One region of the Paenibacillus sp. FSL F4-0122 genome, then DNA from elsewhere that is predicted to be linked to it. Evidence: predicted binding sites of a transcription regulator. Region 1 holds the regulator's gene; the other holds the start of a gene.
The links. Region 1 encodes LexA, which represses DNA repair genes until DNA is damaged. Its sites were predicted from a motif close to CGAACATATGTTCG; they were not measured.
Positions count from the first base shown of each region.

Region 2: a site for LexA is predicted at 1,329-1,342, ahead of addB (helicase-exonuclease AddAB subunit AddB). Genes of this name have one in related genera too.

Region 1 is NZ_JBBODI010000001.1:5,508,019-5,516,330, reverse strand. Features, by position in the region: gene MHH49_RS24065 (FixH family protein) at 1-85, opposite strand, end outside; gene MHH49_RS24060 (HAD family hydrolase) at 348-1,133, opposite strand; gene MHH49_RS24055 (hypothetical protein) at 1,168-1,689, opposite strand; gene MHH49_RS24050 (DUF896 domain-containing protein) at 1,745-1,948, opposite strand; gene MHH49_RS24045 (LysM peptidoglycan-binding domain-containing protein) at 2,058-2,471, opposite strand; gene lexA (transcriptional repressor LexA) at 2,723-3,349, shown strand; gene MHH49_RS24035 (L,D-transpeptidase) at 3,527-3,865, shown strand; gene MHH49_RS24030 (hypothetical protein) at 4,018-4,398, shown strand; gene MHH49_RS24025 (hypothetical protein) at 4,618-5,196, shown strand; gene MHH49_RS24020 (MBL fold metallo-hydrolase) at 5,246-6,028, opposite strand; gene MHH49_RS24015 (cupin domain-containing protein) at 6,029-6,520, opposite strand; gene MHH49_RS24010 (DUF5316 domain-containing protein) at 6,556-6,759, opposite strand; gene MHH49_RS24005 (IS3 family transposase) at 6,930-7,793, opposite strand; gene MHH49_RS24000 (transposase) at 7,805-8,122, opposite strand.
Region 2 is NZ_JBBODI010000001.1:3,944,878-3,953,189, reverse strand. Features, by position in the region: gene addB (helicase-exonuclease AddAB subunit AddB) at 1-1,197, opposite strand, end outside; gene MHH49_RS17030 (hypothetical protein) at 1,553-1,684, opposite strand; gene MHH49_RS17025 (class I SAM-dependent rRNA methyltransferase) at 1,993-3,417, opposite strand; gene MHH49_RS17020 (Na/Pi cotransporter family protein) at 3,517-4,503, shown strand; gene MHH49_RS17015 (energy-coupling factor transporter transmembrane component T family protein) at 4,558-5,388, opposite strand; gene MHH49_RS17010 (ABC transporter ATP-binding protein) at 5,385-7,091, opposite strand; gene MHH49_RS17005 (ECF-type riboflavin transporter substrate-binding protein) at 7,174-7,734, opposite strand; gene MHH49_RS17000 (Ig-like domain-containing protein) at 7,886-8,312, opposite strand, start outside.

The sequences.
Region 1 (8,312 bases):
GCTTGGTTCCATTTGAAGAACATCCACCTAGTACTAGAAGTGTTGCACCTAATAATACAGCGACTAATTTCTTCGATCTCATCATTTGGAGCCCTCCCAATCATTATCGAATAATAAAAATCTACCAATTCATGTTATACATCTCCATCTATTATACACATTATTATTGGTTTTTCAGTATTTTGCATCAATTCCGCATTAGACTTGTGACTTAAATCATTTACTTAAAAATCTAATGAAATCCTTATGTTAGTATGTATGTACAGAAAAGCAGCGAGTTTCTTAGGATCTCAGAAACTCGCTGCTTTTATAAAGTCTTTATGTTGGAGCTAATAGCTCTGTATATCTTACAAGGATTGAACTAGTGGAAGAAGCTCCTCAAGGTGATTGATTTCATGATCCGGATGAATATCAAGACTAGGTGCTCTACCTTTTCTATTAATCCAGACCGTGGTCAACCCTGCTGCCAGCCCCCCACGGATATCCGTTGTAAGCTTATCGCCGACCATAACCGCTTGCTCAGGAGTTACATCAAGAAGCTCTAAAGCATGCAGGAAAATTTCCTTATCCGGTTTGCCTTTACCAAAGCTTCCGGAAATCACAATATGATCAAAGAAAGGAATTAACTCTGGCACACCATCTAGTTTTTCTTGTTGCAGTGCAGGACAACCGTTCGTAAGTAGCAAAAGCTTCACTTGACCCCGTAACTGCTCCAGTACATGCATTGTTTCTTCATAGATGTATGGACGTTTTCTGCGCTCTGCTGCGAATTTAGTTGCCAAGGTCTCAGCTAGTGCTTCGTCTTCCACCCCTAAGGTTGCAAGTCCGCGACGCCAAGACTCTTTACGATAAACCGGTGCAAGCTGCTCCAATTGACGGAATTCTGGCTGTTCACCTGCCGTAAAGTTAGCCCAGAGTGCTTCATATGGATTAATTCCGATCATCTTTGTAAATGGGAACGTCTCATAAGATTCATACAAGCTACTTGCTTCCTTACGAACTGCAACTTCTAGTTCTTGTGGATCAATCGTATCCCCGGCGGCTTCACAAGCAGAACGAAATGCTTCTTCGACGCTCCGATCATCCCACAGCAATGTATCATCAAGGTCAAATAGTACAGCAGAAATTGGCATTACAGGTCTCCCTCTCCCTTTAACTGGTCTAGTTCTATTCGTGAACTACTTCAATGTTGTGAGCTTTAGCAAATGCTTCTAATCGTGTACTCATCGCATTAGTATCATAGCGATTCATAAGTCTTGTGAAAATCCATTTCGTACGTTTCCCTTTGTGCTTAATGACTACAGCTCCACGCGAAAGGGTGATTTTCTCAATATCTGCAGCTGGAAGCCCGCGTTCGCGATTGAATTTAATAGTAGACAGTCTTGCTTTTTCCACCTTCAAGTACGGACGACGGAAGAACAATAGCGCTGCCAGCAAATAGTACAGTACTACTCCCAACCAATTAGCCAGCATGCCGTTTCCTTTGGCCTGATCAATAGAACCAACTACCCAAAACATAGTGCCAAGTATCACTAACACTACCGGAAATGCAATGTTGCGACCTTTAAAGACTTCGGCATTCTGGGTAGGAGATTTAGAGGCATAAATCGTATCCTTGCCTTGTTTCTTTCTTTGCTTGTTGATTTGCTGTGTGTTGCGTTGAACCATTCTTTCCCAAGAACGGGCCATGTGCGTTCCCCCTAGTCATCCTGAAATATCTATGAAAAGGAACAGCGAGCTAATGTTAAAGCCCCTTGTTACCTTGTTCATGCTCATCGTTATCTACTACTTCAATAGTATTTAATTGTGCTCGGAAGTTATTGCGGATATTCCCCAGGTAAATTTCACGAAGCTTGGCGCGTTCCGCCACTTCCTCTTGATTAAGGCCTACGCTCTTCTGTTTGCGTGCCAATTCGTTAATTCGCGCGACCAACTCATCAATATTCAATACTTTCCCTCCCCCTATAAATTAATTCTAACTCTGCCATGAGAAAAAGAGCTTGTCAAGGTCTACTCCCTGCAAGCTCTACTGGTCATTCTATTATGTTCTCAGAAAATTAATAAATAGGTAAAGTAAGTATGTCTCCAGCGTTAATTTGACTACTCTTAATCCCACTTGAACGTTTAATTCCTTCTATATAAACAACTGTCTTCATATCAGCCGGTTTATTCTTAAGGGCAATACTCCATAGTGTATCTCCACGTTCAACCACAATCCGCTTCTCTTCCTTCATTATAGTCGTCGATCCTGCAAATACACTTCCCACTACTGTTAGGCCAGAAAATACTAGCACGATAATCAATATTAACTTAATAAAGAAGTCCTGACGGAACAACGAAATCATCCCTCCTAGCAAACGTTCCGTTATCTCTTTCACCTTAGCGGAATTACGGGCAACGTCATTATGTCCTAAAGATTCAACCACTGGGGCCTTATCGTAGATGCTGCGATATGTACTGTATTTTAGCATAATTATCATCCTCCAAACACTTGTTCTTACTTTCGAATTCATAATAACACGAACATGTGTTTTGTTCAATACTATTTCAGAACAATTGTTCTCTTTTTTTCGAGAGACTCAAGTGGTACATTTTATTATCATTTGTCTACCATTTTTTAACTCTAGCAGATTAATATTTATAATAGTTAGAACTTATGTTTGTGCGAACGGTAGTTCTATGTTATAATTTTCCCAAACATTACTATATGGGGTTGATTCCAATGTCAAAGATTTCAAGTCGCCAGCTGGCGATCCTGGAATTTATACGAAGCGAAGTCCGCAGCAAGGGTTATCCACCTTCCGTCCGGGAAATTGGAGAAGCTGTTGGCCTTGCTTCCAGCTCCACAGTTCACGGTCATTTGGACCGGCTTGAGAAGAAGGGACTTATTCGTCGAGATCCAACGAAGCCACGTGCAATAGAATTACTAGGCCAAGAGGATTCAGAGAATGTTCACCAATTCGCCCAGACCATCTCACGGATTCCTGTCGTAGGTAAAGTTACCGCCGGGGTACCTATCACTGCTACAGAGAATATCGAGGACTACTTCCCACTTCCTACTCACTATGTAGGTGACAACAAAGTATTTATGCTGTCAGTTATGGGTGATAGTATGGTGGATGCTGGCATTATGAATGGTGATTATGTAATTGTTCGCCAACAACAAACAGCGGACAACGGAGATATCGTTGTAGCCATGACTGAAGAAGATGAAGCAACCGTTAAGACCTTTTACAAGGAACGTGATCATATACGGCTTCAGCCGGAGAATCCAGCTTATGAGCCTCTTCGCCTTAATCGCGTAACTATTCTCGGAAGAGTCATCGGATTGTTTCGAGATATCCACTAAGTATGCACTCCTACCATAAAAGGCTGTTCCGCAAATGCGGAACAGCCTTTTTTCTGTGTATTTTGCTTTCTCAACCACTAACGAACATTTGTTCTCGTTCGCTAAAATGGGCATTTTCTATGAATAACCGTTTAGGCGTTCTGCTCATATCCTAATTAGAAAGGAGTGTTGTGCATAATGCCAAATTACCGAATTATTGTAGATCTGACCCAACGAATGTTATATCTTCTGGACAATGATATTGTGATTAGAGGTTTCCCTGTCGGCATTGGTAAGATGTTAACCCAATCCCCAGTGGGAGAATTCACGATTATTAACAAACAACCCAATCCAGGCGGTCCCTTTGGTGCCTTTTGGATGGGACTGTCTAAACCACACTACGGGATTCATGGAACGAATGATCCTTCCTCCATTGGGAAAGAGGTATCCCACGGCTGTATCCGGATGTACAACGAGGATGTGTTAACACTCGCAGCTATCGTCCCTATAGGAACACGAGTAACGATAAGGAATTGAATTCGCTGAGGACGTCACAGCCCCCAAATCACCATATACAGAATGGGGGTCATTACATAAGTAAGTATTTTTTCATTAGCATACTAGGAGTTTGGTGATTATATGTCGAATATTGTTAACAGGATTGCAAATTGAAAAGGATGTGTTTAGTTTTGAATAACTCAAAAATTAGAACCCTCGTCGATTTTAAAGTCGATGCACTGGGTAAGCTGTCCGGTTTACTTTTAAATGATGAACAAGCTAGTGGAAAAAAAGTGAATTTGCTCACCTCTTTTGGCAGCATTCAGGGAATCGTCTCTCCAGCCGTCTCCAACAAAGAGGATGTATTTGATTTAAAATCTTTGATGGATGATGTAATAGTAGACGAATACATATCTTATTTGGGAGCAGAACACCCTGATAAAAATTTCAGCTATAACTTTGTTGTCCTCAATGACGTTACTGTAAGACCTTATGCTAGTTATGGGACTCCGATCGAATACAAACAGCTGATTGTTTATACCGATCATATCACTGCCTTCAATTTTCTATAGGTTACATACTTACCTTAAAAAGCACCCTTGCAGCAACCCCCAATTTTGCGCCATTTGCAGAATCGGCAGGTTTCTCCGGGTGCTTTTTTTGGGCTAATTCCGAAGCCGATCCTATAATTCCACGAATTTCCCTTTTAAAAGATACTAGTGGGGATCATTCAGGCATATCTTTCAATAAGCAACAATTTGAGTCTAATGAGATAACTGGGAGGTGATTATATGCTGATTATCTTAGTGTACTTATTTGCTATTTTAGGAGTTGTTTTAATTCTAAGTGCCGCCATTATAAAATTGAAAACGCTATCCACTTCATCTGATATTTCTATGCTAGTTAATGCGGCTGCATCCTTTAACATCATTTTCACCAAAACATTCATTCCCCCCAATCAATCTCACTTGATCGCACTTAACGAACCTAATAAAAAATTAGCAATAGGCACCAGAAATCCGAAGAACAACAAAAAAGCAGTAGCAAAGCTATACTCTTTCGATAATGTAATGGGATCCGAGATTGTGGTTAACGCACTTACCCTTTCAAAAGTCTCCAAAAGACAACAAAACAGCAAAACAACTGCAACTAGTGCAGATATTAACGTCCTTAAGGAAGCTGATGAAGAAGCTAATGTGATAGAAGAACTCACGCTTAAAATATATATGAACAGCAAAGAAACGCCTGTGTATTGTATTTCCTTCTTGCCGGGTTTATTGCCTATTCAACAATCCGACAACCAGTACAAGGAAGCTTACTCCCAAGTACAACAATTGCATGCACTCTTCAGGTCAATCGTATCTGAATAATTAAGTTGTTATCGCCATACCTCTCATTTGATTTCGAAATAGAAAGAACCTAAAATTGCACACTAAACCCATCAAACTGGTGAATACCCGTACCATGTGCCACTACTTTTTGCTCACGTAACTCACGAACTGCCTTTTTGACCTCTTGTAAAATAGATGGATCTAAACCCAGCGTATTATGAGAGCCATATACTTGGGTAACCCCTGGAATTTCTGTAATCTTCTCTAAGGATGCCACTAAATCAACCGGACTAGTCGAAGGGTAAAAAGCATAGATTGGAGTAACGTCATACAATAAATCACCTGTAAACAGATATCCGTTGGCATGATCAAATAGGCTGATATGACCTGGCGAATGACCTGGTGTGTGGTAAATTTCTATTTCGCGCCCACCTATGTCGAGCACATCCCCCTCTTGTAAAAGAGCCGTTGGTTTCCCTTGAAAAGGTATGTAGGTGTTAGGATCAAAGGTTTCAGGAACAGGAAGGGTGATGTCTCGACTCATATCCTTTCGAATCTGGGCAAGGGACAAGCCTTTTATTCCGTTAATCAGCCAATCCTCATCCTCTTTATGAACATAGATTGTCTCGAATTGTCCGTGACTGCCAATATGATCTGCATGCACATGTGTAGTTATGACAGCGATAGGTAAATCCGTTAACTGATCCGTTATTCTTTTTATATTATCAATACCTAATCCCGTATCAATTAACGCGGCTTGTTTTTGCCCCAAGAGTAAAAAAGAATGCACCTTTTCCCAATGTCCATATTCACTGATTGCATAGGTGGTCGGATCAATTTCCGTTACTGTAAACCAACGATCTTTAATCAATTACGCTCCCCCATTCCATTTTTCCCTTACATGCTCTTCACCCTTATAATAATCCGCCTGTTCATCCGCTTGATAGATTTCTTGATAAGGCAAAATGTTGATTTTTCCAGAGTCTGGATATTCGCAAACATCTATTCCCTGATTCGTTCGGAGATCCAGATACCTGCATGGTGCATCCGTATGATTATAAAGCTGGTGCGCCCCTTCCGGTCCCATTTCAAAAAATATTACATCCCCTTCCGTAACCTCCGTAAAACCCTCGGGTGTTCTTAACATCGCTTTTCCCGCTAAAATCACAAATATCTCTTCAGCATTTCTATGAAAATGATAAGGATAAGAATATTTATCAGGATCTAAAGATCTGATATCAAAAACTAAATGCTTGGAGCCCACCATTTCAGCTAATCTTTCACTCGTATGCCAAGCAAACTCTGGGATCGGGGACTGTTTTTGAGTAAATGAGACCGTATTTTCATTAAAAATCTTCACCATCTGCAACATTCCTCCTCCTTATATTTTGCGTTCAATTACAACAAATAAAGAATCCCAGCTATAGCTAATGAAATAAGACCACCTAAAGCAGACCCATTCGCTACTTTGTTTTTAGCTTTACGGTCTTGCTTAGATTCCGAATAAAAGTTACCTCTTTGTTGTGTACCTGTCGTGAAGGCTCCAACACATATACCTGAAATTATAAAAAAGCCCAAGCCTATGTAAATAAAAATTTGCATGAACTTACTCCTTTGCAGGTAAGAATTAGTTATCTATATATAAGATATTTTAACATTAAATCCCTTTACTACACGCCATGACTTTCGGACCCATATGACGCTATTTGCTTATTTTCAGGCTTTGGAGCATGGTTTCGGACTCCATGGACCTCTGTCAAGAAAGTGGACAGTTACGCAACAGACATTCTAGTCAATTGCTCAGCAAAACGAACTGGAGAAAGATACCCCAGCGCGCCATGCATTCGCTTGCGGTTATAATAAAACTCAATATATTGAAAAAGTGTCTGGTAGGCTTGCTCCTTAGTTTTGAATCGTGGATTACAATAAATGAGCTCCTTTTTCAAAATGCTGTGCCACGACTCGATACAGGCGTTATCATAACAGTTACCTCTGCGGCTCATGCTGGACTCCATGCCATACGCTTTCAACTGCTTCGTATATTCATGAGAAGTATATTGAGAACCTCTATCGGAGTGATGTAATAGACCCTTTTCCGGTTGTTTAGCTTCGTAAGCATCTTGTAAGGCGCCCGAAATTAAGCTAGTTTCCATATGGTCCTCCAAGCGCCACCCCACGATTTCACGCGTGCAAAGGTCCATCACACTAGCCAGGTACAAGCGCCCTCCCCGGCAAGGAATGTACGTAATGTCGGTAACCCATACTGAATTGGGTTTGAGTATTTTAAATTGCTGGTTCAGCGTATTCGGGGCAATCGGATGGTCATGATTGGAGTCGGTGGTCTGTACGCGATACGTTTTGGAGACAATGGAGCGAAGCTTCATATGTCGCATGTACACACTCACCGTGCGTTCGGTAACGGTATAACCTTCTTGATGCAACAGGCGGGTGATCTTCGGACTCCCATACCGCTTTTGATGGTCTGCAAAATGATACTGAATTCGCTTCATTATCGCAGCCTTACGAAGCATATGCGTACTGGTTTTTTCTGTCCGCCACTTGTAGTACCCGCTCCGTGACACATGTAGGGTCATGCACATCTTCTCCAAGAGAAACTCGGAGCGATGTTTTTCAATAAACTGGAATCTCAGTTCCTTGGTTTGCTGAAGATGTGCACTGCTTTTTTTACGATCGCTAATTCCTCTTCCACATCGGCAATCTTGTTATCTTTTTCTTGAAGTTGACGTTTCATTTCTTTCAACTGTGCCTCGAGTTCCCGTACTCGATCCAAGCTAGCTGCCGGTTCATTTTTTAGTTCTCGATACTGGCTCATCCATTGATGCAGGGTACTTTTTGGGATGTTGAGCTCTTCCGCCAAGTCGCCCACTGTCTTTGTTTGCTCTTGAATGAACTGCACTGTCTGTTTTTTAAATTCTTCGTTGTACCGTTGTCGATGTTCTCCCATGTGAACACACCTCCGTGGACTCATTATCGCCAGTCTGTTAACTACTGTCCACTTTTTATTCTAGCTTCACCAGTGACGTTATTCCTAAGAATGAGGCTCATATTGAGTGTTTTTAATGCCAATAGCGACTATGGGGTCCTTTAGTATCCAAAATGTGGGATAAAGCTTCATATAAGGTCTGCTGGGTCCT
Region 2 (8,312 bases), 1.6 Mb from region 1:
ACGCACTACATCCAGCGCGGAACGTATAAATTCCACTAGCGGATGATGCAGCTCATTTACCTTCTGGTCCAGAAAAAATGGCACTCCGTAATCTTGGAACAACGGTTGGATCAGCTGCTCGTAATCGCCAATATTGCGCATCAATACAGCCATTTCGCCATATTTTGCACCTTCATCACGCGCCAGTCTAGTCATTTCGCGCAGTGCTCCCTCAACCTCTGCTCTGTGCGAAACTGCGGCGCCTATGGATATAGCCTCTCTTGCCAGTTCATCCGCACCTATCCAGGCCTTCCGGCGATCATATCCCCGTTCAAGGTGAGCAAGTACTGGACTTTCTTCAAAACGTGGAAGAACCGTTGGCTCCAGCAGCTCGTCCCACACATCAATGCCCAGCTCTTCAGCTATTCCACGCAGTTTAATGTAAGTAACCGCAGTGGGGTGAAACAATTCAAGCTCATTCAACTGATCTCCATATGGGTAAGGACGATCAATTGTAAGCGAAACGGTCAGCTGCGAAGCTTGCTGCATCAATTCTCGAAGCACTACGAATTCCTGCGGAGTAAATCCATGGAATCCATCTACCCAAATCTCCGCCCCGCGAATATAGGAGGAATCAGGAATATGCTCAGCCAGTTCTGCTAAACGATCCTCTTCATCGATATAGAGACGTGACATTTCCTTCTCTAAATCGCTGAATACCAGCTGCAAATCATCCAGCTTACCCTCAAGAATAGGACTTCTTGCAATAGCTCCTCGCATAGCGGACAACTGCTCTTCTAAATCAGTGGAACCCAAACAGCAACGCTTCATCTCCGTGTGCAGTTGGTTCAGACGTTCCACAAAACCCGGTCTGTCTGCTGAGGCACCGAACAATTTCAGTTCCTCTTTGCGACGACTGATGATTTTGTAAATTAACATTTTCTTACCTTCATCACTGATTGGCAGACTTGCACTGCCACCAGTTTCCTGCTTCACACGATAGGCAAGCCGCGAAAAACTCAGTGTCTGCGCCCGAAGGCTTCCCTTCACATTCCCTACGGTCAGAAGCCCCCGTTCTGCTCCAAAAGAACCTTGCTCTGGCACAAGAATAATAATCGGCGCACCAAGCGGTTCCTTCTCTAAGGAAGAAGAGATAGATTCCCATATTTTTGTTGTCTTGCCACTGCCCGAGCGGCCTAGTAAAAAGGTTACCGACATAAATGATAGACTCCTTCCGTAGCGGAGAAAATATATAAATTACAAGGTGAAATATCCACCTATTGATTACACTCCAATTAAAAAAGTTCAGTGATTCCTCGTCCCTTCAGTATATCATAACCACACTAATCGGAACATGTGTTTGCTAGTATTTTCTAATGTTTTACAAAGGATAAACAACTACGAGTACAAATATAAAAAAGCAAACCTCCGGATTTTGGCGGCTTGCTTTTTAGAGTATTTAGTTTGTTTTTAATGCCAGATGTGCAACGTTAGATTAGAGCTGCCAATGTCGGAGCATAGGGTCAATGTTAGACTGTTCGGTGTTCGGTGTTCGGTGTTCGGTGTTCGGTGTTCAGTGCTCAACGTTCAGCGTCCAGCATCCAGCGTCCAGCATCCAGCGTCCAGCATCCAGCGTCCAGCATCCAGCGTCCAGCATCCAGCGTTCGTCATTCGGCATTCGGCGTTCAGCGTTCAAATTGCACATTTTTGGCTAGGCTTGTTTCATTAATTACTTACGGACCCAGGAGCCGTTATTCGTGGATTCAGTGCTGTTTTGGCAACTTTTCGGACCCCATTGATGCTATTCTTCGAAAATGTGTTGCATTACGGGTGTTTTAAGAGCAATAGCGCCTTTGGGGTCCGTAAGAATTCAATAATAGGCTGTTTACGCTAAATAGAGTCATCTGAGTCCGTTGGCAACTACTTGCCTTACAGTCGACTCACGGCCACCCTACGTCCCGCCCTTTTATCCTATTTGTTACTTGGCACTGTAAACCTTTTTGACCTTCAGGCTTATTTTTTACTCCGCACTTCAAAAATCGCAAACTTCAGATAGTGTCCTTCGTTAACGCCAAGTATTTGTGGGTGGTCTTTGCCTGCGGCCCGCCATTCCACAAGTCTCAACACCTTGCCAGCATCTTTAGCTGCATCGGCAATCGTTTCGAGGAACAGATCTGGCTGCATATGGTAAGAACAGCTTGCGGTAACCAAATAGCCGCCTTCGTTCACCAGCTTCATCCCGTGCAGATTGATATCCTTGTAACCACGGCAAGCGCCAGCTACTGCACTTTTGGTTTTGGCAAACGCCGGAGGGTCCAGGATGACTACATCCCAAGTTCTTCCTCCACCTGCCGTCATCGGCTTGGATGTGTCGGTTTTGGCTGTTTTGCCTCCGGATTTAGGATTTGCAGCAGCTGCTGCCGTCTCTGTTCCACTTGCAACTGTCGCCCGTTCAGAACGTTCCTCTAGTCCTTTAACCTGATTCCGTAAATATGCAAAAGCATCATCCACTACGAATTCAACACGATCGCTAAAGCCGTTCAGCTCCACATTCACTTTGGCACTCTCAATGGCATGCGCTGAAACATCGAGGCAGGTTACTTTTTTCGCGCCATACTTGCAGGCATGCAGCGTGAAGCTGCCCGTATGTGAGAAGCATTCCAGCACTGTCGCACCGTCCCAATAAGGGAACGTTACATGTTTACCGCTCTTATTAACTGGCAAGGTCTGTAGCGAACCCTCCTCAGTTTCGATTTCCTGCAGCGTAATGCCGCTTCGTCCCCCCCAGCCTTTCATGAGCGGAGCAATAGAAGCTCTATTCTCACGTTGGTCAAAGAAGTAGCCAGTCTTCTGGCCTTCTTCAATATCAACGACCAGCTTCAGGCCATTCTCACTCACAGTTACATGCCGTGGACACTCCCCATACAGCAAACCCGTTGTCTGCTCCATACCTTCAAGCTCGCGCACACTAACATCACTGCGCTCATAGATTCCGCGCGGTGCCATAACCTGCACCAATGCTTCGACGATTTCTGCACGCCGCTTGTCCATTCCGAGCGTAAGCAGCTGCACAACCAAAATATCTCCGAATCGATCTACAATAAGCCCCGGTAAAAAGTCCGCTTCACCATAAACCAAGCGATAAGCATCCGCACCCGGAAGGAACCGATTTCTGTGTTGCAGACAATTCGCAAAACGTTCTGCAAAAAAGGCTGTATCCATGATCGCAAGGGGTCCCTGTGATACAATTCTTACCCGAATCTGTGACGCTGGATTGTAATATCCCACGGCCAAAAATCGGCCCTGATGATTAAGGACATCTACTAATCCCCCCGCTTCCGGATTTCCTTCTACCGATGCGACTTCACCTGCATAGACCCATGGATGGCCCTGTTCCAGTCTTTTTTTGCGATTGCGTTCTAAAATAACCGATGGCAATGACTTCAACTCCCTGTTTTTCTAAAAATGTTTTTATACATGTCCCATGCAATACATTCATATATTGGTGTACAACCCTCGTCCAAAGGAGTATGCCCTATGTTCAGTGATTTGCTGTTCCCTATCATATATGGTCTTGTTATCTTTCTAGCCGGCATGAAGCTGATGGAAACGGCGTTGTCCAAGCTAGCAGGCCCTCTATTAACTACAAGTCTAAATAGAGCTACCTCAACACCTATTAAAGGAATGATTGCCAGCAGCCTGTTGTCCGCCTTACTCCAGAGCAGTACTGCTGTAACGGTGTTGACTATCGGCATGGTCAATGCCGGCCTGCTCACCTATGCCCGCACACTTGGCATTATCTTGGGCAGCAACATCGGCACCACATTAACTACAGAATTGATCGGACTTCAGATCAATACCATGGCCACGCCCTTGCTGGCAGCCTCGCTCAGTCTGTGGGCAGCGGCAGTTATTGCAGGCGAACTGCCGCCTACATCGCGAGTGGCAGAGCTCTGCCACAAAATATCCCCGCCACTGCAATTTATCAGTCTGGCTGTATCAGGCTTCGCCCTCGTCCTATGGGGGATCGCTGTCATGCAGTCTATCGGCGGAATACTTCAGGAAAGTGGCTTATTCCTCTGGTTCCTAAACCATGCCGCTACAAGTGCCCTATGGGGGCTCGCCGCTGGAGCGTGCCTAACAGCCCTGCTCCATAGCAGCGCTGCTGTCATAGCTATGGCTATGAGCATTGCCGCCTCGGGTGCCATGCCGCCTGAGCTAGGTATAGCCATAGTGCTAGGCGCCAACGTAGGCACCTGTGTCACAGCGGTCATTGCTTCCATCGGCGGCACGCCATCCGGCGTCTTCGTCGCTTGGTCCCATGTTGCGCTTAATGTAGGCGGTGCACTACTATTCTTGCCCATGATCGGGCTGCTACAAGCAAGTGCAGCATGGATTGGTGGAGGCCCTGCTTCACAAATCGCCCACGCCCAGACCATTTTCAACGTAGTCTGCTCACTTCTAGCACTGCCATTATGTTACCTGCCTATATGGACAAAACTGGAAAAACGTCTTCAGTCTTAGCTTAAAGGTACCGTTTTTTTATACCCCAGCTTTCCACAACTGTACTATTATACTTCAATCGAAAATATTATAAAACCGCGAACCGTCGTAAAAAGTGATCACCGTCGAGAAAATTCCAATCAGCACAAACAAAGCCAATGCAAAATAATCGTCTCTCGTGAACGGGCGACTGCTATACCAAGTTCGTTTTGTCTCAGTGCCAAAGCCGCGCAGCTCCATAGCGGTACTGATATTTTCAATTCGCTCGATACTAGTCAAAATTAGGGGCATCAGAATCGAAATGATATTTTTTAGCCGCTTAGGCAGCTTTTCTTTTCTGGAAATATCTATTCCCCTTGCTTGAGCAGAAAACGATATATTCTCATAATCTCGTTGAATATCCGGAATGTACCGTAGAGCCAGCGATACAGAATATGCAATTTTATAGTTCACTCCAACTCTGTTTAAGGATGCTGCAAATTCACTGGGATGGGTCGTTAGAAGAAACAATAGTGCCATTGGAATGACCACTGCATATTTGAGGGCAATATTGAATTGATAAAATAGCTGCTCCCAAGTTACCGTATACCGGCCTGCAATGTGCATAATATCATGACGTGTACCGTAAACACGTACGCCCTCCAAAGGAGAAAAGATAAAGATAGCTATATGATTAAGCAAAAAGAAAATCAAGATGAAATATAATACGAAAGCATAATCCTGAAATTGGACTTTGGAAATTCTAAAGGCAAGCAAACTAAATAACAGCATCACAATTAGACATCTTGTATCATATGTAATCATCCCCGTCACAGACCACACTACAAATAAAATCAACTTAGTAGCGCCGGTAAGACGGTGAATAGGTGAATCCTGCTTCGTAAAAGTTAACATTTTGGCCTTCATCCGCCTCGGCTCCTCCTATCATACGCAATGAACCTTCTAACGAACTCCTCTGGTTGTTTCAGTTCAGCTTTTACAGCTAGGGCAAAAAGCGAGGTTTCTTTCAAGTTCGCTTTTTTTACCACATCAGTATTCGTTAATATTCGCTCAGGTCTATCATCCGCAAGCTTCACGCCATCAGCTAACACTATAGCTCTATCGGCATATTCCAGCATCAAGTGCATATCATGCGTGATCATAATGACCGTCATCCCCTGCCCCCGCAGCGTCAAGAGAAATTCCATCATTTCGTTATAATGCCTGTAATCCTGAGCAGCAGTCGGCTCATCCAAAATGATCACTTCCGGCTCCAGTACCAGAATAGCGGCAATCGTAACCCGTTTCTTCTGGCCATAACTAAGCGCCGAGATAGGCCAGCTGCGAAAAACATAAAGTCCGCACACCTTCAAGACTTGATGGACACGTTCACGAACTAGCTCCTCAGAGCAACCTCGGAGTCTAAGTCCTAGAGCGACCTCGTCATATAAAAGTGTCTTAGAAATCATATGATTGGGATTTTGCATGACAAAACCGATCCGCTCTGCCCGCTCCTTAATCGTGTCCTGAGCAATATCACGCCCATGCATCCGTATTGATCCGGAAGTAGGTTTATAGAAGCCACAAATAAGCTTGGAAACTGTAGATTTCCCAGCCCCATTTCGCCCCGCTATACAGACCATCTCTCCTTTATGAATACAGAGATTGAGCTTATCCAGCACCTGCTGATTTTTTTCGTATCCAAAAGAAATATCTCTTAGCTCAAGGATGGGTGGGCTCTCCAGCTTATCCTGGCGTGAGTGATTGCACTCATACCAGATCTTTAGTTTATTAGAACACGCCTCCAACTCTATATCGTTCACATGCTGCGGATTCATATTTGCTGTAATCGAACATCCGGCATACTTTAAAGCCGTTAAATAGAGAGGTTCCCGAATGCCAACTTCTGAAAGCAACGTTGTGCTCAACAGTTCTGCAGCCGGCATATCCGACACAATACGTCCTTCATGGATCACAATAATACGATCCACTGCCCGATGCAGCACCTCTTCAAGACGATGCTCGATCATAATAACGGTTTTACCTGTCTCTTTATGCACTCGATCAATAAGCTCAATCGCTTTTATACCGGTATAAGGATCTAAGCTTGCCAGCGGTTCATCAAAGAGCAGGATGTCCACATCACCTACCAGAACACCTGCCAAGGTCGTTTTTTGCTTTTGTCCACCCGATAACTCTTGAGGAGAAGAAGCCAGAAATTCGTGGATATCCACCGCTCTTGCGGCAGCCGCCACTTTACTCTTCATTTCTGTCTGCTGAACCACATGGTTCTCTAGACTGAAGGCGATATCCTCACCAACCGTTAATCCTACAAATTGTCCATCCGGGTCCTGCAATACGGTACCCACCTGATTGGACAGCTCTGCGATACTCAGATCCTTCTGCTCCTGGCCCATAATCCGTAATGAACCTGATATTTCCCCACTGTAAGCAAAAGGAATGAGACCATTAATACAATGAGTAAGTGTACTTTTCCCAGAACCTGAAGGCCCCACGATAAGTACCTTTTCCCCTTCAACAATCGTTAAGTTGATCCCCTGCAGTGTGGGTTCCTGCTGCGCCCGATATTGAAAGCTGAAATCCTTAAATTCAATCATTACTTTTTTCATCCGAGACCTTCCTCTGGGTTAATGTGAAGAGAAAAAAGCCGGTGATTTCCACCGGCTTTTTTAGCTTGGATTTGTATTCCACTCAAGCTTCTCTAGTTAAGCTGCCCTGTTTCGTTCTTGTCTTAGCATACGCAATGGCTAGTAAAGATCCGATCACTGCCACCGAAGCTATATTTAATGCACCTGCGGTCAGTCCTTGCGTAAATACTTTATTTACGGGTTCTGCATAGATCAGAATATCCAACACCGGGGCTACAAGGAACCATGCTACAGCATTCGCTGCAATCTGAGCCAGATTAAAGCGTATTATTTCCTTCCGTCCGAATTCCCCGTCATGAATAGCGATTCTAGCTACTAACAAGCCAATAACCAGCCCTACAATGCCAGATGATATGACCCAACTGAACCATGGCGATCCATAAGATATCGTATCCTTCAGGGTATGCCCGATCAGGCCTATAAATAATCCGGCAAACGGACCGTACAATAGGGAGAACAATGCCAGTAATGCGTATGTAGTCTCGATGTTAGTGTTTGGAATACCCGAAGGAATCGAGCCGAATCTCCCCAATATAACGAATAAAGCAGAACCAATACCAATCGCTACAATCGTCTTGATCGACAACACCTTTTGTTTTGCCATGTTCTCATCTCCCCCAACGCATCTATTATGTTTTATGTGATTATACATCGGAATAGTCGGAATTACTATAGAATCCAAATAAAAAAATCTGCAAAGCAACATAATGTTGGCTTTGCAGATTCATATTTGATTATTCAGATCATATTTTCTATTACTTCACTGTCACTGATACCGTAACTGTCTTGCCGCCTAGCTTTCCTTTAATGGATGTCGTTCCTTTACTCACAGCTACAATCTGACCGCTAGCAGATACTCTCGCTACAGAAGGCTTGGAGCTGGTCCATACCGCACTTCCAGTAACAACAGCAGTCTTACCAGTATCATACTGTGCAGTCACGACTACATTCTGAACGGCTCCCGGAGCCATTTTCAGTCTGCTTTCATTAACGGTTAGCTTTGTCAATTTAGGAACTACAGTAATTTTGACACTAGCAGCAATCCCTTGGTAAGATCCTGTCAGCGTAGCAGTACCTTCTGTTACTGCTTTAACGGATGTAGCTTTAACCGTAGCAACCGCCTCATTCGAGGACTGCCAATTCATACTGCTGGAGACATTTCCCGTTTTACCATTAGAATAA